One region of the Stenotrophomonas sp. YJH_SMC_123 genome, then DNA from elsewhere that is predicted to be linked to it. Evidence: predicted binding sites of a transcription regulator. Region 1 holds the regulator's gene; the other holds the start of a gene.
The links. The regulator FliA, encoded in region 1, starts transcription of late flagellar genes. The targets are predictions, from matches to a motif close to TAAAGTTTNNCNNNCNNNGGCCGATAA.
Positions count from the first base shown of each region.

Region 2: AC5P5W_RS20615 (chemotaxis protein CheW) is a predicted target of FliA. The motif match lies at 1,418-1,444, and genes of this name have one in related genera.

Region 1 covers NZ_JCAFRM010000013.1:20,010-38,730, reverse strand. Annotated here, with positions in the region: gene AC5P5W_RS20235 (chemotaxis protein CheW) at 1-1,806, opposite strand, end outside; gene AC5P5W_RS20230 (response regulator) at 1,852-2,217, opposite strand; gene AC5P5W_RS20225 (STAS domain-containing protein) at 2,214-2,522, opposite strand; gene AC5P5W_RS20220 (chemotaxis protein CheW) at 2,808-4,073, opposite strand; gene AC5P5W_RS20215 (ParA family protein) at 4,070-4,852, opposite strand; gene motD (flagellar motor protein MotD) at 4,857-5,873, opposite strand; gene AC5P5W_RS20205 (flagellar motor protein) at 5,875-6,615, opposite strand; gene AC5P5W_RS20200 (chemotaxis protein CheA) at 6,706-8,550, opposite strand; gene AC5P5W_RS20195 (protein phosphatase CheZ) at 8,553-9,158, opposite strand; gene cheY (chemotaxis response regulator CheY) at 9,158-9,550, opposite strand; gene AC5P5W_RS20185 (RNA polymerase sigma factor FliA) at 9,608-10,354, opposite strand; gene AC5P5W_RS20180 (MinD/ParA family ATP-binding protein) at 10,351-11,238, opposite strand; gene flhF (flagellar biosynthesis GTPase FlhF) at 11,225-12,841, opposite strand; gene flhA (flagellar biosynthesis protein FlhA) at 12,987-15,047, opposite strand; gene flhB (flagellar biosynthesis protein FlhB) at 15,092-16,222, opposite strand; gene AC5P5W_RS20160 (putative bifunctional diguanylate cyclase/phosphodiesterase) at 16,429-18,561, opposite strand.
Region 2 covers NZ_JCAFRM010000016.1:22-4,083, forward strand. Annotated here, with positions in the region: partial or broken gene AC5P5W_RS20605 (methyl-accepting chemotaxis protein) at 1-369, shown strand, start outside; gene AC5P5W_RS20610 (flagellar brake protein) at 530-1,303, shown strand; gene AC5P5W_RS20615 (chemotaxis protein CheW) at 1,487-1,978, shown strand; gene AC5P5W_RS20620 (hypothetical protein) at 2,114-2,497, shown strand; partial or broken gene AC5P5W_RS20625 (methyl-accepting chemotaxis protein) at 2,599-4,062, shown strand, end outside.

The DNA.
Region 1 (18,721 bases):
CTGGCCATCGCCTTCGACCACCACCACCAGCGATTCGCTGCCGGGTGCACGGTTGCCGTAGCCGTAGTACTCGCTCAGCGACAGGATCGGCAGGTATTCACCGCGCACGCGCAGCACGCGGCCTTCGCCGGCCATGCTGCGGATGTCCTCGGCTTGCGGCTGCAACGCCTCAAGCACATAGGCCAACGGCAGGATCAGGGTCTCACCGGCTACCGCCACGGTCATGCCATCGAGGATGGCCAGGGTGAGCGGCAGGCGGATCAGCGTGCGGGTGCCAGCGCCGAGGCTGCTTTCAATCTGCACCTCGCCCCCCAACGCCTGGATGTTGCGGCGGACCACGTCCATGCCGACGCCACGACCGGACAGGTCAGTGACCGCATCGGCCGTGGAAAAGCCGGGCTGGAAGATCAGGTCCCAGACCTGCGAATCGGTCGGGTTGTCCGGCACCGCCAGGCCGCGCTCGGTGGCCTTGGCCAGGATCTTGGCGCGGTCCAGGCCGCGACCGTCGTCGCTGACTTCGATGACGATGTGGCCGCCCTGGTGCGAGGCCGCCAGGGTGATCGTGCCGGTTTCGTCCTTGCCTGCACCGCGGCGCACGTCGGGCATTTCCAGGCCGTGGTCGATCGAGTTGCGCACCAGATGCACCAGCGGATCGGCGATCTTCTCGATCAGGCCCTTGTCCAGCTCGGTACCTTCGCCGACGGTGCGCAGCCGCACCTGCTTGCCGAGGCGGCTGGACAGGTCGCGGACCAGGCGCGGGAAGCGACGGAACACCGCATCGACCGGCAGCATGCGCACGCCGATCACCGCTTCCTGCAGGTCGCGGGTGTTGCGTTCAAGCTGGTCCAGGCCAGCGAACAGGCTCTCGGCGTGGACCGGGTCCAGCGCATGCGAGACCTGCTTGAGCATGGCCTGGGTGATGACCAGTTCGCCGACCAGGTTGATCAGCGCGTCGACCTTGTCGACGCTGACGCGGATGGAGGTTTCCGCTTCCTGGCTGGCGCCACCGCTGGCGGCAGGCGCGGCGGGTGCCGACGGCGACGCTGCCGCCGGAGCGGGAGCAGCCGCGGCCGGCGCCTGGGTGGCGAGGCTCGGCGGTGCGGCCGGACGGATGTCCAGCTCGCAGTCGTCCAGTACCCACGCGAAGGTGTCTTCGATCTTGCTGCGCGGCACCTTGCCGACCAGACCCAGATCCCACGCCAGGTGGGCTTCGAGCGGATCGAGCTGGGCGAAGCCCGGCAGGCGGTCCATGCGCGCGGCGACCTGCAGCGAACCGAGGTGTTCCAGTTCGCGGATGATGCGCAGCGGGTCGTTGCCGCTCATGAACAGCGACGGCGCCGGGGTGAAGCCGATCTGCCAGGCTTCCGGCGTATCGTCCACCTTGGCTGCGGCGGTCGCCGGGGCGCTCGCTGCGGCCTGGCCGGACAGAACCGCCTCCAGGCGTGCCTTCACCGCAGCGACGGCAGCCGGATCGGCAGCCTGGCCATGTTCGGCTTCGCGCAGCAGGGCGCGCAGCACGTCCACCGAAGACAGCATGGCGTCGACGGCGTGGCCTTCCAGTGCCCGCTTGCCGGCGCGCAGCTCATCGAGCAGCGTTTCCAGCACGTGGGTCAGGCCGGCGATCGCGTCGAAGCCGAAGGTGCCGGCGCCGCCCTTGATCGAATGGGCAGCGCGGAACACCGAATTGATGATCTCCGCGTCTTGCTGCCCCGATTCCAGGGCCAGCAGGCCAGCCTCCATCGCGTCGAGGCCTTCGCGGCTCTCCTCGAAGAAGGTGGCGTGGAAGCGTTGCAGGTCCATGCTCATGGCAGTGGTGGTCCGGAAGCGAAGAGGGGGAGCGGTGCCGGGCGATCAGCCCAGCACTTTCTGCACGGTGGCGACCAGCTGTTCGGGATTGAACGGCTTGACCAGCCAACCCGTAGCGCCAGCGGCCTTGCCTTCGGACTTCTTGTCGGCGGCAGATTCGGTGGTCAGCATCAGCAGCGGGGTGAACTTGTAGTCCGGCAGCTGGCGCAGTTCGCGGATCAGCGCGATGCCATCCATGTTCGGCATGTTGACGTCGGTAACCACCGCATTGAAGCGCTGGCCCTTGGCGCGACCGAGCGCGACCGCGCCGTCTTCAGCTTCTTCGACGGCAAAACCGGCCGAGGTGAGGGCGAAGGACACCATCTGGCGCATCGACGCCGAATCGTCCACCACCAAGATACGTGCGCTCATGCAGCGTTCTCCACAGATTTCAGGTTGTCATGGGTTACGTCCAGGCCGAGGGCCTGGGTGACGCCCAGCAGGCGCGCGGCGTCACGGAAGGTTGCAGTGCAACCGTGGAAGCCGGTGCCCAGGCCTGCCTCGCGGCGGGCCTGCACGAACGCACACAGCACCTGCACGGCGGCCGTGTGGATGCGGGCGACCTGGCTGGCATCCAGGGTCAGCTCGCCTGCCTGCTCCACCAGGGGGGCAAGGCGGTTCTTGAGCTCGGTAGTGCTCTCGATGCCGAGATCCCCACCCAGTTCGACAGTGCTCATCGTTGCTCCGGACAAACGGTTCCGTGATCCATAACGGCACCCCGGTGGGGTTCTTTAGAAGAATCGACGCGGTGCGTCGATGCGGTCGCTGTTGAAAAGGGGACGGAGGGGATTAAGTCGCAAGCGACCTGGCTCTGCCGCAGCCCCCTCGGCAACGGCGACCGCGCAGTGGGGATGTAAGGTGTTGATCCAACGGATCAACTCCTTGCGTCCCCGACAGGCACCGCTTCGGCGCCAAGCGCCGAGCCACTTGCGACTTAATCCCCTCCGTCCCCTTTTTGGGGGTCAGCTCAACAGCCGTGTGGCGTCCAGCAGGATCATCGGGCGCTGGCTGACGCGGGCCACGCCGCGGAACAGGTCGTTGGAAATCTGGCAGATGCGTGCGGTATCGGGAGGTTCGATCTGCGAATCGGTGAGGTTGGCGACATCTTCCACTGCCGACACGCGCAGGCCGATGGTCTCTCCGTCTTCCTCCAGCACCACGATGCGGGTCTGGGCGTCGTCCTCGGCGGCAGCCGCGCCCAGGTGCAGGCCCAGATCCATCACCGGAACCACCTGACCGCGCAGGTTCATGATGCCCAGCATGGCGGCAGCGGTGCCGCGCAACGGCAGCAGCGGCACCGGCAGCACGACCTCCTGGACCTTCAGCAGTTCCAGCGCATAGGCCTGGGTGCCGCAGCGCAGGCGCAGCCAGCGCGAGGTGCGTTCACCGGCGCGACGGTTCTGCGGATGCGGGCTGCGGGCCGGTTGGTGGGCCTGCGCCTGCAGCTCCTGCCAGGTGCCGGGGCGGTTGCCTGCGGGTGCATCGACGGCGACGCGCGGCGGCGGCGTGGCGGCGCGTGCGGCCGGGGCCGGTGCAGGGCGTGCCGCCGGGGGTGCCACCGGCGCTGCGACCACGGCGGGCGGCGGCGCAGGCACGTCTTCGCCACCAGCGGCCGCCTCGAAGGCGGCCTGCAGGCCGGGGCTGTCGGTGTGGGCGAGACGATGGCTGTCCGCCGGGTCGGTCTCGTAGATCACTTCGTCCGGCAGATCGTCCCAGGTGGGTTCCGGGCCGGTGTTCGCAGCGGCCGCAGCGGGTGCCGGCGCGGTTTCGTGGATGACCTCGTCGGGCAGGTCATCCCAGGTCGGCTCGCGTTCGGTGGACCCAGCGCTGGCCGGCGCGGCGGCGGCCTCGAAGGCGGCCTCCAGTGCAGCCTCATCCTCGGCCGGGGCCGCGACGACGGCATCCGTTTCGTTGACCACTTCAGCGGGCAGGTCGTCCCACGTGGGTTCGCGTTCGGCATCGATCACGCCGACGGGCGCGGACGCAGCATCGAAAGCGGCTTCCAGTGCGGCATTGTCCACGGCAGGGGCAGCGGCAACGCTCTCGGTTTCGGTTTCGTAGATCACCTCGGCCGGCAGGTCATCCCAGGTGGGTTCGCGTTCGGCGGCGGCTTCGGTGGCCGTGGCCGGGGCGGTGCTGATCGGCGCGGGGTGGGGAGCGGCGGCCGGGGCGATCGCCTCGCCCAGCAGTTCGTCCAGGTAGTCGTCGAGGATGCCGGTGCTGTTCATGCGGCCTGCTCCAGGGCACGGGCATCCTCGCCGAGAATCCAGTTCAAGGCGCGCCGGTAGGCGGCCAGGCCGCGCCCCGGGTAGTCTTCGCCGACGCTCGGCAGGGTCAGCCCGGCGGCGTTGCTGATGCGGGTGTCGATCGGAATCGCATCTTCCCAGACGCGGCTGCCATGGCGGTCCTGCATGGTGCGCAGCGACTCGTTGCCGGCGCGGGTGCGGCGGTCGAACAGGGTTGGCAGGATCGAGATCGGCAGCGGCCGCCGGCGCGAACGCTCGACCATCTCGCCGGTGCGGACCATGCCATCCAGGCCGTGCAGCGCCAGCGGCTCGGCCTGGGTCGGAATGATCAGGCGATCGGCGGCAGCCAGTGCATTGATCATCAGCAGGCCGAGCGTCGGTGCGCAGTCCAGCAGGATGTAGTCGTGCTGGCCCTGGTGGCGCGCCAGCGCGTTCTGCAGGGCCAGGCCGAGGCCGGGTTGGTTGGCGCTACGGCGTTCCAGCGTGGCCAGCGCGGACTGCGCGCAGACGTAGTCCAGGCCCTGGATGTTGCTGGCATGGCACAGGCCGGACAGGTCCGCCGGCGGTGCGCCGAACAGCTCCAGCACGCCGGCCGGCGGCGGGTCCACCGGCACGCCGAAGGCGCGGCTGAGCGAAGCATGCGGATCGAGGTCGATCAGCAGCACGCGATGGCCGAGCGCGGCCAGGCCGCGGCCGAGGGCGAGGGTGGTGGTGGTCTTGCCGACTCCGCCCTTCTGGTTGGCGACTGCCCAGATGCGCATCGGATTACTCCTTCATTGCCGGGGGAACGGCGGCGCCGACGCGGCTGCCAGCCGGCACCGGTGGCAACGTCACCGGTGCGATGGGGGAGGTGGGGGCGCTGGCCGGCGTTGCGGCGGCCTGTTCGGTGACGGTGCTGCCGGTGGCGCCGGTGGCTGCGTTCAGGCGCTGGCCGAGCGGGTCCACCGAATGCGAGGTGTCGGCCAGGATGATGACCATCACCCGGCGGTTGCGGTTGCGGCCCTGTGCGCTGTCGTTCTCTTCGCGCGGGCGGAACTGGCCATAGCCGACCATTGCCAGCCGCGACGGCTGCACGCCCTGGTCGGCGAACAGATGCACCACGCTGGCGGCGCGTCCGGCCGACAGCTCCCAGTTCGAAGGGAAGGTGGCGGTGGCGATCGGCACGTTGTCGGTGTGGCCTTCCACGCGCACGCTGTTGGGCACGTCGCGCAGCACCTCGGCCAGGCTGGCCAGGGTCTGCCGCGCATGTACGTCCAGTGCGGCCGAGCCGGTGGGGAACAGGATGTCGCTGTTGATCTCGACCTCGATCCACAGTTCCGTGCGGCGCACGCTGATCATGCCGCGGTCGATCAGCGGCGCCAGTGCGGCGGTGAGGCGGTCGGCAATCGTGTTGAGCTGGCGCTCGGCACGGGCGATCTGCTCCTGGTTGTGCACCGACACGGGCATGCGCATCTGCGAGGCCATCGACGGCAGCAGCGTCGGGTCGTGCGAGGGCGCCGGCGCGGACGGTCCGATCTTGGTGCCGGACTTGATCACCGACGGGCTGTCCCAGCCGCCACCCTGCACCTGCTTGTTGCCCACCTGCACCGGATTGATCGTGCGCGGCGCGCCACCGAAGGCATCGGTGAGCGCGTCGGCCATGATCCGGTACTTGCCCTCGTTCACCGACGAGATCGCGTACATGACCACGAAGAAGGCGAGCAGCAGCGTCATCAGGTCGGCATAGGGGATCGCCCATGCTTCGTGGTTGGCGTGCTCTTCGTGGTGCTTGCGGCGGGCCATGTCAGTGCAGGAAGCCGGAGAGGTTGGTTTCGATGTTGCGCGGGTTCTCGCCCTGGGCGATCGAGATCAGGCCTTCGATGACCATTTCGCGGTCGCGCGTGTTGTGCGAGATCACGCTCTTGAGCTTGGCGGCGATCGGCAGGAACAGCAGGTTGGCCGAGGCGATGCCGTAGATCGTGGCGGTGAACGCCGCAGCGATGCCGTGGCCGAGCTTGCTCGGGTCGGCCAGGTTCTTCATCACCGCGATCAGGCCCAGCACGGCGCCGATGATGCCGAGCGTCGGTGCGTAGATGCCCATCGCTTCGAACACCTTGGCGCCGGCCTGGTCCTGGTGTTCCTGGCTGCCCAGTTCGATTTCCAGCATGTGCCGCATCGATTCGGGCTCGACACCGTCCACCAGCAGCTGCAGGCCCTTGCGCAGGAACGGGTCCTGCTGCGCTTCCACCTGCGATTCCAGGCCGAGCAGGCCCTGGCGGCGGGCGATGTTGCTCCACTCGACGATCTGCTGGATCAGTTCGCGGCGATCGCTGTGCGGCGGGCGCACGACCCAGCGCACGATCTTGAACGCATGCTTGAACACCGCCGGCGAGGTGTGCAGCAGGATCGCGGCAACGGTGCCGACGATGACGATCACGAACGCCGCAGGCGACCACAACGACGCCAGGCCGGCGCCCTTGAGGATGCTGCCACCGACCAGCGAGGCCAGGGCGAGAAAGAGTCCAATGAGGCTGAGTCTATCCATGGATCCGGTATCGGCTTGTATGAATGGGACTTGAGACACCGGTACGGGCTACTGGTGCGACTTCACGGTTTTACGGGTTCAGCAAGCGGGTCAGTCGTGCGGGCTGCGCAGGCCATCCACATCCAGGATCAGCGCCATGCGACCATCGCCGATCAAGGTTGCACCGGCGTAACCGCGCAGGCCGCGCAGGGCCTTCGGCAGTGGCTTGATGACCACTTCCTCGCGCCCACGGACCTGGTCCACGACCAGGCCGAAGCGCGCTTCGCCGGCCTGCAGCACCACGATGGTCAGCAGGGTCGATGCGGCCGGCGTCACATCCAGCCACTGCCGCAGATCGACCAGCGGCAGCGTGTGCGAACGGCGGTCGAGCACGGCACGGCCATCGAACCAGCCCAGCGAGGTGGGCGGCGCGTGCAGCACCTCCATCACGCGCGCCAGCGGCAGCGCATAGACGTCCTCGCCGGCCTGCACCAGCAGGGTCGGCAGGATCGCCAGGGTCAGCGGCACGCGGATCAGGAAGCGGCTGCCGCGGCCCAGCTCCGACTGGATCTGGATCTGCCCGCTGAGTTCGCGGATGCGCGACTGCACCACGTCCATGCCGACGCCGCGCCCGGAAATATCCGTGACCTGCTGCTTGGTCGAGAAGCCGGGCAGGAACACCAGGTGCAGGCACTCCTCGCTGCTCAGGCGGGCGGCGGCTTCCGGATCGATCAGGCCCTTCTCGCGTGCCTTCGCGCGCAGCTTTTCCGGATCGATGCCGGCGCCATCGTCCTGCACCTCGATGCTGACGTAGTCACCTTCCTGCTGCGCCGACAACCGCACATGGCCCATGCGCGGCTTGCCCTGCGCTTCGCGCAGGTCGGGCATTTCCACGCCATGGTCGATGGCGTTGCGGACCAGGTGCACCAGCGGGTCGGCCAGCGCTTCGACCAGGTTGCGGTCGAGCTCGGTTTCGGCGCCGATCAGCTCCAGGTCCACTTCCTTCTTCAGCGAGCGGGCGACGTCGCGGGCGACCTTGGGGAAGCGCGAGAATACCTTGCCCACCGGCTGCATGCGGGTGCGCATCACCGCCGACTGCAGGCGCGCGGTGGCGATGTCCAGGGTGGACACGGCGCGGTCCAGCTCCTCGTCGCGCAGGCGCGCACGCAGGGTCTTGAGCCGGTTGCGCGACAGCACCAGTTCGCCGATCAGGTTGACGATCGCATCCAGGCGCTTGGTGTCCACGCGCACGGTGTGTTCGGCTTCGGCCAGCGGCTTGGCGGCCGGCTTGGCCACCGGTGCCGGTGCGGCCGCCGGGCGCGGGGCGGCGATCGGTGCCGGCGCCACCGCAGCTGCGGGCCTGGCGCCGGGTGCGGCGCCGCCGTGCAGCTGGTCGAGCAGGGCTTCGAACTCATCTTCGCTGATCAGGCCGTCGTCGGCCTTCTTTGCCGGCGCCACCGCAGTCGGTGCGTTGCCACCGTGCAGCTGGTCGAGCAGCGCCTCGAACTCGTCGTCGGTGATCAGGTCGCCGGCACCGGCCGCCGGTGCGGCGGCAGCGGCGGCAGGCGCTGCTGCACCTCCATGCACGTCGAACTGGGCGATCAGGTCCGGCGGTGCATAGCCCGGCTCGGTGCCGGAAGACACGGCATCGAGCATCGACTGCAGGTAGTCCAGCGATTGCTGGGCGGCGTCGAAGTGATGGGCCTGCAGCACGGCCTGGCCGGCACGTGCAGCGCCCAGCGCTTCTTCAGCGGCGTGGCACAGCTCGACCATGGCGGTGACACCGAGGAAACCCGCGCCGCCCTTGAGCGTGTGGTAGCCCCGGAACACCGCGTTGAGCTGTTCGGTGTCCTGCGGTGCCTGCTCCAGCGACACCAGCTGTTCGCCGAGGCGATCCAGGATTTCCTGTGCCTCGATGATGAAATCGGCAGTGATGTCGTCGGATACCGCGCTCATGCTTACAGCCCCAGATCCGACAACAGGTCGTCGGCGTCGTTCTGCGAGACCGCGTGGCGGTCCAGTCCCTTCAGTGCCGGCCCGGCCAGTTCCGGGTCGGTGCGATGCTGTTCCGGCGGCAGGCCGAGCGCGCCGAAGCCTTCATGCACGCGGCGGACGATGCCGACCACGCGACGGATGATCTGCCCGGTCAGGTCCTGGTAGCTCTGGGTCAGGGCGATCTCGGTCAGGTTGTGGCGGATGCGCTCGAGCTGCACGTCCTGGCCTGGCTGCAGGCCTTCGGCGCGCAGCTGCTCGGTCAGGCTGCGGCATTCCTCGGCCAGGTCCAGGGTGCGGTGGGTGGCCTGTTCGGTCATCGCCACCACGTGGTCCAGACGTGCGCACGCATCGTCCAGTTCGCCGGCCTCGCTGGGCACGGTCGGCAGTTCGCCCAGGGCCTGCCCCAGCTCGCGGGCCAGCCGCGAGAGGCCGCTCATCATCGGCTGCGTGCGCAGCGCGACCAGTCCGTCGATGCGTTGCCGCCAGGCGGCTTCGTCACCGGACTCCAGGGCATCCAGGGCTTCCTGCAGGCGCAGGGCGAGGGCGTTCTTGTCGACCGTGGTATCCATCAGGCGCTGGCCGCCAGGCGTTCGAAGATCTTGCCCAGCTTCTCTTCCAGCGTCTGCGCGGTGAACGGCTTGATGATGTAGCCGTTCACGCCGTTCTGGGCCGCTTCGATGATCTGCTCGCGCTTGGCTTCGGCGGTGACCATCAGCACGGGCAGGGTCTTCAGCTTGGCGTCGGCACGGATCGCCTTGAGCAGTTCGATGCCGGTCATCACCGGCATGTTCCAGTCGGTGACGACGAAATCGAAGGGCTGGCTCTGCAGCAGCGACAGCGCGGCATGCCCGTCCTCGGCTTCGGCGGTGTTGGTGAAGCCCAGATCGCCCAGCAGGTTCTTGACGATTCGACGCATGGTCGAGAAGTCGTCGACGATGAGGATGCGCATGTTCTTGTTCAAAGCAGAGTTCCTTTGTTGTTCATTCCGGGCGGCCGGGGGCAGTCGCCTCGGGGATGTTCATTCTTCCAGGCCGGCGTCGACGGCCTCGAAAATCTTCAGGCGGCCGCGCAGGCGCAGCACGGCCTGGCCATGGATCTGGCAGACCCGCGACTCGCTCACGCCGAGCACCGCGCCGATCTCCTTCAGGTTCAGCTCCTGCTCGTAGTACAGCGAGAGCACCAGCTGTTCGCGCTCGGGCAGGTGGCCGATGGCCTTGCCCAGCTCACGGCCGAACTCGCCGCGCTCCAGCACCTGCTGCGGGGTCGGGCCGCCCTGGGCGACGGTATCCAGTTCGCCCTGGTCTTCGATGCGCGACTCCAGGCTCAGCACCTGGCCACGTGCGGCGTCTTCCATCAGCCTCAGGTACTCGGGCAGCGGCATCTCCATCGCGGCGGCCACTTCGGTGGCGCTGGCGGCACGGCCCGTGCTCTGTTCCAGGCGGCGGATGGTGGCGGCGGCGTCGCGTGCACGGCGGTGCACCGAGCGCGGCACCCAGTCGCCACGGCGGATCTCGTCGATCATCGAGCCGCGGATGCGGATCGAGGCATAGGTCTCGAACGAGGCGCCCTGGTCGGCGTCGTAGCTGCGCGAGGCTTCGATCAGGCCCATCATGCCGGCCTGGATCAGATCATCGACTTCGACGCTGGCCGGCAGGCGCGCGGCCAGGTGGTGGGCGATGCGTCGCACCAGGTCCGAATGCTGGGCGATGACCTCGTTGGCCGCCGAGCGCTGGACTTCCCTGTACTGGTGGGCTGCGCCTTTCATGCGGCCACCCCACGCTGCTTGAGGATGCGTTCGAGGAAGAACTCGACGCCACCGCGCGGTTCGGTCGGTGCCTGCCAGCGCGCGGTGCGGCGTGCGATCTCGGTGATCGCCAGCGCCGACGGGCTGGACGGATAGGCCTTCACCACCGGCTGCTGGCGCTGCACCGACAGGCGCAGCCAGTCATCCTGCGGCACGCAGCCCAGGTAGTTCAGCGAGACATCGGCGAGGAACTTCTCGCAGACGCGGGTCAGCTTCTCGTACAGCACGCGGCCCTCGTTCGGGTCGCGCACCATGTTGGCCACCACCTGGACGCGGTCCACGCCGCGCTCGCGCGACAGCACCTTGATCAGTGCGTAGGCGTCGGTGATCGAGGCCGGTTCGTCACAGACCACCACCACGGTGTCCTGCGCGGCCTGGCAGAAGGTCAGCACGCCGTCGGTGATGCCGGCGGCGGTATCGACCACCATGATGTCCAGCTCGCGTTCCAGTTCGGAGAACACGTTGACCAGGCCGACATGCTCGGCCGGGGCAAGCTCGGCCATGTGCCGGCGGCCGGAAGCGGCCGGGACCACCAGCACGCCGTTCGGGCCTTCGACGATGACGTCGTCCAGCGAGCAGCGGCCGGCCACCAGGTCGGCCAGCGTAAAGGTGGGGTTCAAGCCCAGGATCACGTCGATGTTGGCCAGGCCGAGGTCGGCGTCCAGCAGCAGCGTGCGCTTGCCCATGCCGGCCAGCGCCACCGCCAGGTTGGCGGACACATTCGTCTTGCCCACGCCGCCCTTGCCGCCGGTCACCGCGATGGTGCGCACAGGGCCGAGCGGCTCGCTGCGGGTGGCCGACAGCGGGAAGGTCTTGGTCAGCTTGGCGTACTCACGCGACGGCATGGTTCAACTCCGGGTTGCAGGGCATATCGGCCGCTCGGCGCAAATCTTCAAGGCGAAGTACAAGATTGGCTGCACTGGCCCGGTGCAGGTCCTCCGGGACGTCCTGGCCATCGGTCACCCAGGTGATCGGCAGGGCGTGGTCCACGGCCACCGACAGGGCGTTGCCGAAGCGGCCGGTCTCGTCCAGCTTGCTCAGCACCAGGCCCTGCAGGTTGGCCGCACCGAAGCGGCGCACCACCTCGTCCATGTCGCCGAAGCTGGTGTTGGCCGGCAGCACCAGCAGGGTGCGCACCTGGCGCGCGGCGCGCAGCCACTGCAGCTGGGCGGCCAGGGCACGGTCGCGCGGGCCCAGGCCGGCGGTATCGATCAGCACCAGCTTGTAGTCCTTCAAGCGTTCCAGCAGCTGGTCCAGGTCGGTGCCGCTGTTGGCCTCGTGCACGGCGATGCCGAGCTGGCGGCCGTAGCCATACAGCTGTTCACGGGCGCCGATGCGGGTGGTGTCGGTGGTGACCAGGGCGACGTCACGCGGGGCGTGCTTCTCGGCGAAGCGCGAGGCCAGCTTGGCGATGGTGGTGGTCTTGCCGGCGCCGGTCGGGCCGACCAGCGCGATCACGCCGCCTTCTTCCAGCGGGTCGACCGGGGCGATCGGCAGCTTGCGCGAGATCAGCCCCAGCATCAGGCCGCGGCCACGATGGGCTTCGGTTTCCAGCGGGATCTGCATGGCCACGTCGCGGGCCAGCCCGGCGTCGAAACCGTACTCGTCCATCAGGTCCAGCGCGGTGGCGCGCACCGGGCTGCCACGCAGGCGCTCATCGGTGAAGCGGTTCATCTCGCGCTCGATCACCTGGCGCATGCCGGCCACTTCCTGGCGCAGCTGGCGGATCTCGGCGTCGTCCTGGGCAACCACGGTCAGCGTCGGTGCCGGGGCCAGCATGGGGGCCGGGCTGGCCTCGATAGCGGCTTCGACCGCTGCCGGTTCGCTGGCGGCGATCCCGGGCTGCGCGTCGATCACGGCAGCGGTCGGCAGCGGCGGCGGCAGCACGGCCGGGGCCACGCTTTCGTGATGCGCCTCGTGCGGCGGGTCGATCTGGAAGCGCGCGCGGTTGGCCGGCACGGTGGCGGCCGGTGCAACGATGGCCTCGGCGAACGGGGCGAAGATCTGGTCCGGCGGTGCCGGTTCGTTGACGGCGGCGCGGGCCAGGGTGGCGGCGAAGCCGGTGCTGCCCCGGGTCGGCACGATCTCGTCGGCGCTGTCCAGGGTGCGGCCGGTGGCACCGACGGCGGCGCGGGCGAGGGCGGCCACTGCCGAGGTGGTGGCCGCGACCGGTTCCGGCGCCGGGGTGCTGCTGCGGCGGCGGGTGACGGCGGCGATCACCGCGTCGGCGGCGGTGCGCGGCTTGGGTGCCGGCGGCGGTGCGACGTCACGGCGCGAGGCTTCCAGTGCACGCTGCACGGCGCTCTCGTCGTAGTTGGCGGCGGCGACGATCTCGATGCCTTCCTCGATCCGGCGGTTGGACAGGATCACGGCGTCAGGACCATGTTCCTTGCGCACCAGGTTCATGGCCGAGCGCATGTCGGCGGCGACGAATCGTTTGATTTTCATGCTGTGGTCACGGGGCGAAGACGGCGGGGTGGCGGTCGGAGAACTCGGGTGGTCGGTGGTCTGCACGGTGCGGGTTCCCCTTGGTATCTGTCTGTTGCGTTGGTTCGAAAGTGGTGTCTGTTTTCTGGCGCATCGCAGGGCGGCGTCAGCTGATCGTTCCGACCAGCTTCAGGCGCTTGTCCTCCGGCACCTCGCTGTAGGCCAGGACCGACAGCGACGGAACGCTGTGGCGGACCAGGCGGGCCAGCGCGGCGCGCACCGGGCCAGGTACCAGCACGACCGCGGGCTCGTTGCGGGCTTCCTGCTTGCTGACACATTCGGCCAGGCTCTGGTGCAGTCGCTCAGCGAGTCCGGGTTCCAGCGCGGCGCCGTTGCCCTGCGTGGACTCCTGCAAGACACGTTCCAATTGCGGGTTGAGGGTGAATACCGGCAGCTCCGCCGACATTCCGGCGATCTCCTGCACGATGAAGCGGCCTAGTGCGGTGCGAACAGCGGCGGTCAGCACGGCCGGGTCCTGGCTGCTGGGCGCATGTTCGACCAGTGCCTCGGCGATCTTGCGCAGCTGGCGGATCGGAATGCGCTCGACCAGCAGGTTCTGCAGCACGCGCACCACCGCCGACAGCGGCAACGCCTTCGGCGTCAGATCTTCGACGAGCTTGGGCGCGCTCTTGGCAAGGTTGGCCAGCAGGTGCTGCACTTCTTCGTGGCCGAGCAGTTCCGGCGCGTGCTCACGGATCAGGTGCGACAGATGGGTGGCGACCACGGTGGCCGGATCGACCACGGTGTAGCCCAGCGTTTCGGCCTGGGCGCGCTGGTGCGGCTGGATCCAGGTGGCGTCCAGGCCGAACGCGGGGTCCTTGCCGGCGATGCCTTCCAGCGCGCCGAGCGCGCTGCCCGGGTCCAGCGCCAGCTCGCGGTCGGGGTGGATCTCGGCGGTGGCCACCGGCACGCCGTGCACCAGCACGCGGTAGCCGTTGGCCGGCAGTTCCAGGTTGTCGCGGATGTGCACCGACGGGATCAGGAAGCCGACATCCTGGGTCAGCTTGCGGCGCACGCCCTTGATGCGCGCCATCAGTTCGCCGCCCTGGTTGCTGTCCACCAGCGGGATCAGCCGGTAGCCGACCTCCAGGCCCAGCGGATCGACCGGGCGCAGTTCGTCCCAGCTCAGTTCGGCAGTCGGTGCCGGTGCGGCCGGGCGGCCGAGTGCGTTGAGTGCGGCGGCATCGGTGCCACCGCCTGCCGCATCGGCAGGCGGCGCCTTGCCCTTGCGGTACAGCTTCCAGGCGATGAAGCCGAGGATCGCGGCCAGCGTCAGGAAAGCGACGTTGGGCATGCCCGGCACCAGGCCGACCACGCCGATGATGCCGGCGGTGATCGCCAGCGCACGGTACTGGCCGAACACCTGGCCGGTCATGGCCTGGGCCATGTCCTGCGAGCGCGAGGCGCGGGTAACCAGCATGGCCACGGCGCTGGAGACCAGCAGGGCCGGCAGCTGCGCTACCAGGCCGTCACCGATCGACAGCAGGGTGTAGGTGGCGGCGGCTTCGCCGAACGGCATGCCATGCTGCAGCACGCCCACCGCCAGGCCGCCGAGCATGTTGATGAACAGGATCAGGATGCCGGCAATGGCATCGCCGCGGATGAACTTGCTGGCGCCGTCCATCGCACCGTAGAAGTCGGCTTCCTCACGCACTTCCTCGCGGCGCAGCTTGGCTTCTTCACGCGTCAGCAAACCGGCGTTGAGGTCGGCGTCGATCGCCATCTGCTTGCCGGGCATCGCGTCCAGGATGAAGCGCGCGGTCACTTCCGAAACGCGGCCGGCACCCTTGGTAATGACCACGAAATTGATGATGGTCAGGATCGCGAACACCACGATGCCGACCGCATAGTTGCCGCCGATCACGAATTCACCGAAGGCGGCGATGACCTTGCCCGCGGCATCGTGGCCGTTCTGGCCGTTCAGCAGGATCACGCGGGTGGAGGCCACGTTCAGCGCCAGCCGCAGCATGGTGGTGATCAGCAGCACGATCGGGAAGATGGTGAAGTCCAGCGGGCGCTTCACGTAGACCACCGCCAGCAGCACCATCAGCGAGATGGCGATGTTGAAGGTGAACAGCGCATCGAGCACCGGCGCGGCCAGCGGCACCACGACCATGGCCAGCAGGGCCAGCACGATCAGCGGCGCGCCAAGGCCCTGGCGGATCATTTCCAGGGCGCGGCGGGTGTTGAAACCGGCGGAGGGCTGGGCGCTCACGGGCGGCCTCCCTTGCCGAATTCATCCACCTGGATGTGCGGGGCGTCCGGCATCGGGCCAGTGCGCCAGGCGCGCAGCTGGTAGACGTAGGACAGGACCTGGGCGACGGCCGAATACAGTCTCACGGGGATTTCCTTTCCGAGTTGGCCTTCCCGATACAAGGCGCGTGCCAAAGGCGGGGCGGAGACGATCGCCACCTTGTTGCCGTCGGCCACTTCACGGATGCGCAGGGCGGTTTCGTCCACGCCCAGCGCGACCACGGTGGGGGCGTTCATGGCGCCGCCCTCGTACTTCAGGGCCACCGCGTAGTGGGTGGGGTTGACCACCACCACGTCGGCAGTGGGCACCGCCTCCATCATCCGGCGGTTGGCCATCTGCTGCTGCAGCTGGCGGATGCGGCCCTTCACCTCGGGGCTGCCCTCGCTTTCCTTCATTTCCCGGCGCAGTTCCTCGCGGGTCATCTTCAGCTTGCGCATCCAGTTCCAGCGCTGGTACGGCGCATCGATGGCGGCCAGCACCAGCATCGCGCCGGCGGTCGCCAGCAGCAGGCGCAGGGTGAAGCCCAGGCCATCGGTGATGGCGGTTTCCAGCGGGTGGTGGATCAGCCCGCGCAGGGTGTCGAAGCCGGTCCAGACCACCAGCCCGGCGGCGACGCCGACGAAGGCCACGCGCAGCAGCGATTTGGTGAATTCGGCAATCGCCTCCGGGCCATACAGGCGCTTGAGCCCGCTCATCGGGTTCATGCGGTTGATGTCGGGCAGCAACGCCTTCTGCGACCAGCGCAGGCCGCCCATCACCAGCGGGGCGACGAAGCTGGCCAGCAGGCAGACCAGCACCAGCGGTGCGATCACCAGCATGAACTGCAGCAGCAGGTCGCCGAAGTGGCCGAACAGTTCCTTCGGGTTCTGCCGCAGGCTCTGTTCGGGGCTGAGCGCGTGCTTCATCCAGGCCGTGGCGCCACGGCCGATCGAGCCGCTCATGGCCATCACCGCCAGCACGCCGGCGCCGAACACGGCGGCGGTGCCAAGTTCGCGCGAGCGCGGCAGGTTGCCCTGTTCACGGGCGTCGCGCAGGCGTTTTTCGGTGGGTTGTTCGGTCTTTTCGCCGGCGGATTCGTTCTCGGACATCACGGGCACTGCGGCAGGGGGTGCCGGGGTGCGTGCAAGAACCGTTCCACGCCTGGCGTGGATCTACCGACGGCCCGTTCTGTAGAGCCGAGCCCACGCTCGGCTACGGTTGGGGCCAGGCGCGAAGCACCGCCGGGCATGAGCTCGGCTCTACAGGAGAGTGCCGCAGGAATCGTTCCGTGATGGCGGGCGCGCGTGGCCCGGTGTCAGCCGGGCGGGTATTGCGGCGGCGGGCTCTGTGCCAGTTCCACCCGCGGCCGGGGCAGGTCGTGCAGCTGCATGAAGCGCGCCGCATCCACCGGGCGGCCCAGCAGGTATCCCTGCAGGAAGTCGCAGCCCAGGCGTTCCAGGTAGGCGCGCTGCGCGGCGGTCTCCACGCCCTCGGCGACGATGTCCATGTCCAGCGCATGGCCCAGCGCCACGATCGCCGAGACGATCACCACGTCTTCGGCACTGTGTTCCAGGTCGCGCACGAACGCATGGTCGATCTTGATCTCGGTGGCCGGCAGCCGCTTCAGGTACAGCAGGCTGGAATAGCCGGTTCCGAAATCATCGATGGAGATGCCCACGCCCAGCGCCGACAGCGCCTGCAGCAGGCGAAGACTGGTATCGGTATCGCGCATGACGGTGCTTTCAGTGATCTCCAGCACCAGGTGGCGCGGGGCAATGCCATGGCGCTCGATCACCTCGCGCACATCCTGCAGCAGGTGCGGCGAACTGAACTGCACCGGCGACAGGTTCACCGACATCGACCAGCTTTCATGCCCGGTGTCGTGCCAGCGCCGCAGCTGCTGGCAGGCCTGGTCCAGCGCCCAGCGCCCGATCTCGTTGATCGCACCGCTGCGCTCGGCCAGGCGGATGAAGCGGTCGGGGGGAATCAGGCCGTGTTCCGGATGGCGCCAGCGGATCAGCGCTTCGGCGCCGGCCACCTTCTGCGTGGCCACGCGGATCTTCGGCTGATAGTGCAGGAACAGCTGCTCGCTGCCGATGGCGCGGCGCAGGTCGGCCAGCAGCCGGAACTGCTGCTCGGCACTGTCGTTCATCCAGTCGGCGAACAGCACGAAGGCGTTGCGACCGGACTCCTTGGCCTGGTACATCGCCGCGTCGGCGAAGGCCATCAACTGGCGCTCGCTGGCGGCGTGGTCCGGGCAGATCGCCACGCCGATGCTGGCGGTCACCTGCAGTTCGTTGTCCGGCAGCAACGGGCCGCTGCCCACCGCCTGCAGGATGCGCCGGGCCAGGGTCGGCAGGTCCTCGTCGTGCTCGATGCGCACCACCAGCACGAACTCGTCGCCGCCCAGCCGTGCCAGCATATCGTGCGGGCGCAGCAGCTGGCGGGTGCGTTCGGCCACCGCCACCAGCAGCGCATCACCGGCCTGATGGCCATAGGCATCATTGACCTGCTTGAAGCCGTCCAGGTCCATGAACATCACCGCGAAGCGGTTGCCGCCCTGTTCGGCCTCGGCCAGTGCCTGCACGATGCGCCGCTGCAGCAGCAGGCGGTTGGGCAGGCGGGTGAGAGGATCGTGCAGCGCGGCCTGGGTCAGTTCCTGCTGCGCGTCGGTCAACGAGGTGCTCAGCATCGAATTGCGCAGCCGCAGCAGTTGCGCTTCCACGCGCTGGTCCAGCCATGAGACCACCAGCACCACGGCCAGGATCGCCACGGTCAGCACTACCACCAGCATCGCCAGCCACTCGTTCTGCAGGCCATCGCCGACCGCCGCGCCGCAGACGCTGCCTTCCGGGAAGCGCGCAGCGGCCATGCCGGTGTAATGCATGCCGACGATGGCCAGGCCGAGCAGGCCCGCCGCCGCCAGTCGATCACCGATGCGGGTGCGCTGGGCGCGCAGCCGGAACGCCACGTACAGCGCGGTCCAGGAGGCAGCCACCGCCACCATCAGCGAGAACAGCAGCCAACCCGGGTCGTAGTCGATGCCCGGCTGCATGCGCATTGCAGCCATGCCAACGTAATGCATGCCGGCGATGCCGGTGCCCATCAGCAGGGCGCCGACCGCCAATCGCGGGTGGGGCAGGGTGCGCAGCGAGACCAGCCACAGCGCGAACACCGATGAGGCGATGGCAAGCGCAAGCGAGAGCAGGGTGATGGGAAGGTCGTAGCCCAATGGAATGGGCAGGTCGAAAGCCAGCATGCCGATGAAATGCATCGACCAGATGCCCAGGCCCATGGCGAAGCCGCCGCCCAGCCGCCACCACCAGGCCGCGCCCCTGCCCGGTGCGGTCACCGTGCGCCCGGCCATCGCCAGCGCGGTGTATGAAGCCATCACGGCGACCAGCAGCGAGATCGCCACCAGCCACGGGTTGTACGTGCCTACCAGCATTCGTCAGTCTCCCGGACCTGCCTGTCGACGGAAACCACGGTGGGGCATGCATGAGGCAGGCCGACGCACGACGCCGGCCATGTGCGGCATCCCCCCGGTTGCCGCGCATTCACTCTAACGCGCAGACCGGGGGGGACTTCAAGCGGCAATACGTGAAATT
Region 2 (4,062 bases), on a different contig from region 1:
CAGCGCGTGACCGACATCATGGCCGAGATCTCTGCGGCCTCGCAGGAACAGTCGGCGGGCATCGAGCAGGTCAACCAGACCGTGGTGCAGATGGACGAAACCACCCAGCAGAATGCTGCGCTGGTGGAAGAAGCCACTGCTGCGGCGCGCGCGATGGAAGACCAGGCCGTGCAGCTGGGTGAAGCCGTGGCCCGCTTCCGGCTGGCATCGCAGGGCACGATGGCCATCCCGGCACGCCCGCTGGCCGCACCGGTACCGCGACAGGTCGCAGCCGCCGCGCCTGCGGCAAAGCCGGCCCCGGCACGTGCGCTGCGCACGGCAACGGCCCAGCCGGCGCTGGCCACGGACGGCGACTGGCAGGAATTCTGACAGAAGCACGGGGTCAGATCCCTTTCCTGTGGGAAAGGGATCTGACCCCTTACGCGTGGAAAGTGATGCAAATCCCACTTCATAATCCGGTGCAGAGGCCGATATCCCCATCGAGCCTCGCGCCAATGCGTGCTGGCGCCCGCCCCTGACCGTAGATTCCATGTCCGACGGCAACGACACTGCAGTGCATGATGTCCACGCGGCTGATGCCGCGGACGAACGATTCCTGGTCCGCAACCCGCGCCAGCTGCGCCAGCTGCTGCGCTCGCTGATCGACCAGCGATCGCTGATCAATGCCCATATCGACGGCCGCGACCGTTCCTTCCCGACCGCCCTGCTCGACCTCGACGAGGACGAGGACTTCCTGCTGCTCGATGGCAGCCCGCAGGAAGCCTCCAACCGCGCCGCCGAGCAGGCCGATCACCTGCTGTGCTTCGCCCAGCTCGAGCGCGTGCTGGTACGGTTCCGGCTGCACGAACTGCAGCGCGTGGACAACGAAGGCCATGTGGCCTTCCGTGCGCCGCTGCCTGACGAACTGGTGCACCTGCAGCGCCGCGAGCTGTACCGGCTGGAGACGCCGGTCACCGACTCGCCCCACCTGCTGCTGCCGCCTGGCGAAGCGCGCGCCGAAGCCCTGTCGATGCGCGTAGTGGACATCAGCGGTGGCGGCCTGGCCGTGGTGGTGCCCAATGACTGCGCGGTGTTTGGTCTGCAGAAGCGCTATCCGGCGCGGCTGTCGCTGCCGGACGGCCCCGACCTGGATATCGAACTGGTGGTCTGCAACCTGCTGCCGCAGCGTCAGCCCAATGGCATCGAGGTCAAGCGCGTGGGAATGCGCTTTGAATGCCTGCCACGCGGCGCCGACAGCGCCATCCAGCGCTACATCTTCCGCATCGACCGCCAGCGCAAGGCCCGCCGCAACGGCGAGCTCTGAGGCCGTCCGACCGGTAGTGCCGGCCGCCGGCCGGCAACCCTGGAACGCGTGCCGGGGTCAGATCCCTTTTCCCTGAAAAGGGATCTGACCCCATCCACGGCACTGCCCGGCACCTAAAGTCCCCCCCGGCGGGGCCGATATCGAGCCTGACACCGGGACTTCCGGCAGAACCAGGACCCCTCGATGAACGACAAGACCAGCTCCGCCGCCAGCGCCGGTGGCGAATTCCTCAGCTTCACCCTTGGTGACGAGCACTATGGCGTGGACATCCTCAAGGTGCAGGAAATCCGCGGCTACGACGCCGTCACCCGCGTGCCGGACGCCCCGGACTACATCAAGGGCGTGATCAACCTGCGCGGCACCATCGTCCCGGTCATCGACCTGCGCCTGAAGCTGCGCCTGGACAACGCCCGCTACGATGCCTTCACCGTGATGATCGTGCTGAACGTGGAAGACCGCGTGGTCGGCATCGTCGTCGACAGCGTCTCCGACGTGATCCCGCTGTCGGCCGAGCAGATCCGCCCGACCCCGGAATTCGGCGCGGCCGTCGACACCCGTTTCATCTCCGGCATCGGTACCCACGACGATCGCATGCTGATCCTGCTGGACATCGAGACCCTGCTCGACAGCGCCGACATGGGCCAGGCCAACCTCGCCGAAGACGTCGCTGCCTGAGCAAACGGAACTGCTTCACGTTCCAGTCACAAAACCCTTCAGTTCCCTTCGGCGGTGCCGATAGGGGGACAGAAGCCGGTCGCGCAGGAGCGCGCAGGACCGGCCCGATCGTTACCATCCCCGGAGATACCCTCGATGAAGTCCCTGTTTGCGTTCGTCTCGGCCGCTGTCCTGGCCACCACCGCCGCCTCCGCTTTCGCCCAGTCGGCCGACATGATCCCGCCGGAAATGGCGCCGCGTTCGGTCGGCAAGGACGGCATGGTCTGTGGCAAGGTCGAAAAGGCCCGTTACGCAGAAGGCTCCGAAGGCCAGCCGACCTTCCTGTACATGGGCGGCGCCTTCCCGCGCCACACCTTCTCGGCGCGTATCGCCGGCGAGAACCGCGGCAAGTTCTCCTTCCCGCTGGAAACCCTGGAAGGCAAGACCGTGTGCGTGATCGGCAAGATCCAGCGCGACGCCTCGCGTGCGGAAATCGAAGTCAGCTCGCCGGCCGGGCTGAAGCTGGCCAACATCAAGTAATCCGCCGTTCGTCGGACCACGCCGGGCCTGGTCCTGGCGTGGTTTCTGCTGCAACCGGGCCCGATGCCCGGGCGCGTCTGCCTTAGGAGCTCGCAACGCCCATGCCGTGGATCAACAACCTGAAACTGATGCCGAAACTGCTGCTGACCTTCGGCGTCCTCCTGCTGGTGATGCTGCTGCAGGGCATCGTCGCCTATCGCGGCCTGCATTCGCTGAACAACGTGACCACCGAGCTGGCCGGTTCACGCATGGAGAGCATCCGCATGGCCGGCGAGATGCGCGGCATGCTGGGCGAGTACCGCAATGCCGCCTACCAGCAGCTGATCCGCGCCAGCGATGACGTCAAGTCCGATGCGCGCAAGCAGGGCGTCGACCTGCGCGCCAGCATGGACAAGTCGATCAAGGAGTATCCGAAGCTGGTCGACAACCCGCAGCAGAAGAAGCTGTTCGACGCCTTCGCCAAGGAATGGAAGGACGCCCTGGCATCCTATGACAGCGTCACCGAGATGCTGGAACTGGACCTGCCGGACGACGCCATCGATACCTTCGTCGGCGAAACCCGCACCAAGCACCGCAAGGCCGCCTCCGCGCTGGAGGCGCTGATCGCCGAAGACAACCGCCTCGCCCGCGCCTCGCGCGAAGAGGCCGCATCCACCTACTCCGCCTCGGCCGTGCTGACCGTGATCGCCCTGCTGGGCGGCGCCGCGCTCGGCCTGGTGCTGGTGTGGCTGTTTGCCCGCGCCCTGGTCGGCAGCGTGCGTGGCGCCGTCTCGGTGGCCAACGACGTGGCCGGCGGCAAGCTCGATGGCCACATCGACGTCAGCCGCCAGGATGAAGTGGGCGAACTGATGCAGGCCATGCAGCGCATGCAGCGCGACCTGCGCGAGCGCATCGAGACCGACCAGGCCATCGCCCGCGAGAACCTGCGCATCCGTACCGCGCTGGACTACAGCTCGACCGGCGTCTACCTGACCGACACCAGCAACACCATCGTCTACAGCAACCGCGCCCTGCAGCAGACCCTGAGCCAGTACCAGGACGAACTGCGCCGCGACCTGCCGGACTTCGATGCGCAGGCTTCGCTGATCGGCAAGCCGGTCACCGTGCTCGAACACCGCGGCGAGATGGACCAGACCCTGCTGGGCAACCTGAAGGCACACGGCGTCGCCCGTCGCCCGATGCAGTACGGCGATGCCCAGTTCGCCCAGGTGGTCTCGACCATCCGCAATGAAGGCGGCGACACCGTCGGCTACGTGGTGGAATGGCGCGACCGTACCCAGGAAGCGCAGGTCGAAGCCGAAGTGGCCCGCGTGATCGCCCAGGCCGCCGCTGGCGACCTGTCCGGCCGCATCGATGCCAGCGACAAGGAAGGCTTCTTCCTGCAGCTGGCCCAGCAGATCAACGGCCTGCTGGACGCCAATGCCGGCAGCATCGAGCAGATCTCCGGCCTGCTGGCCGCGCTGTCGCAGGGCGACCTGACCGTGCGCATGCACGGCGATTACCAGGGCGTGTTCGCCCGGATGCGCGACGACGCCAACGCCACCGCCGCGCAGCTGAGCGAGATC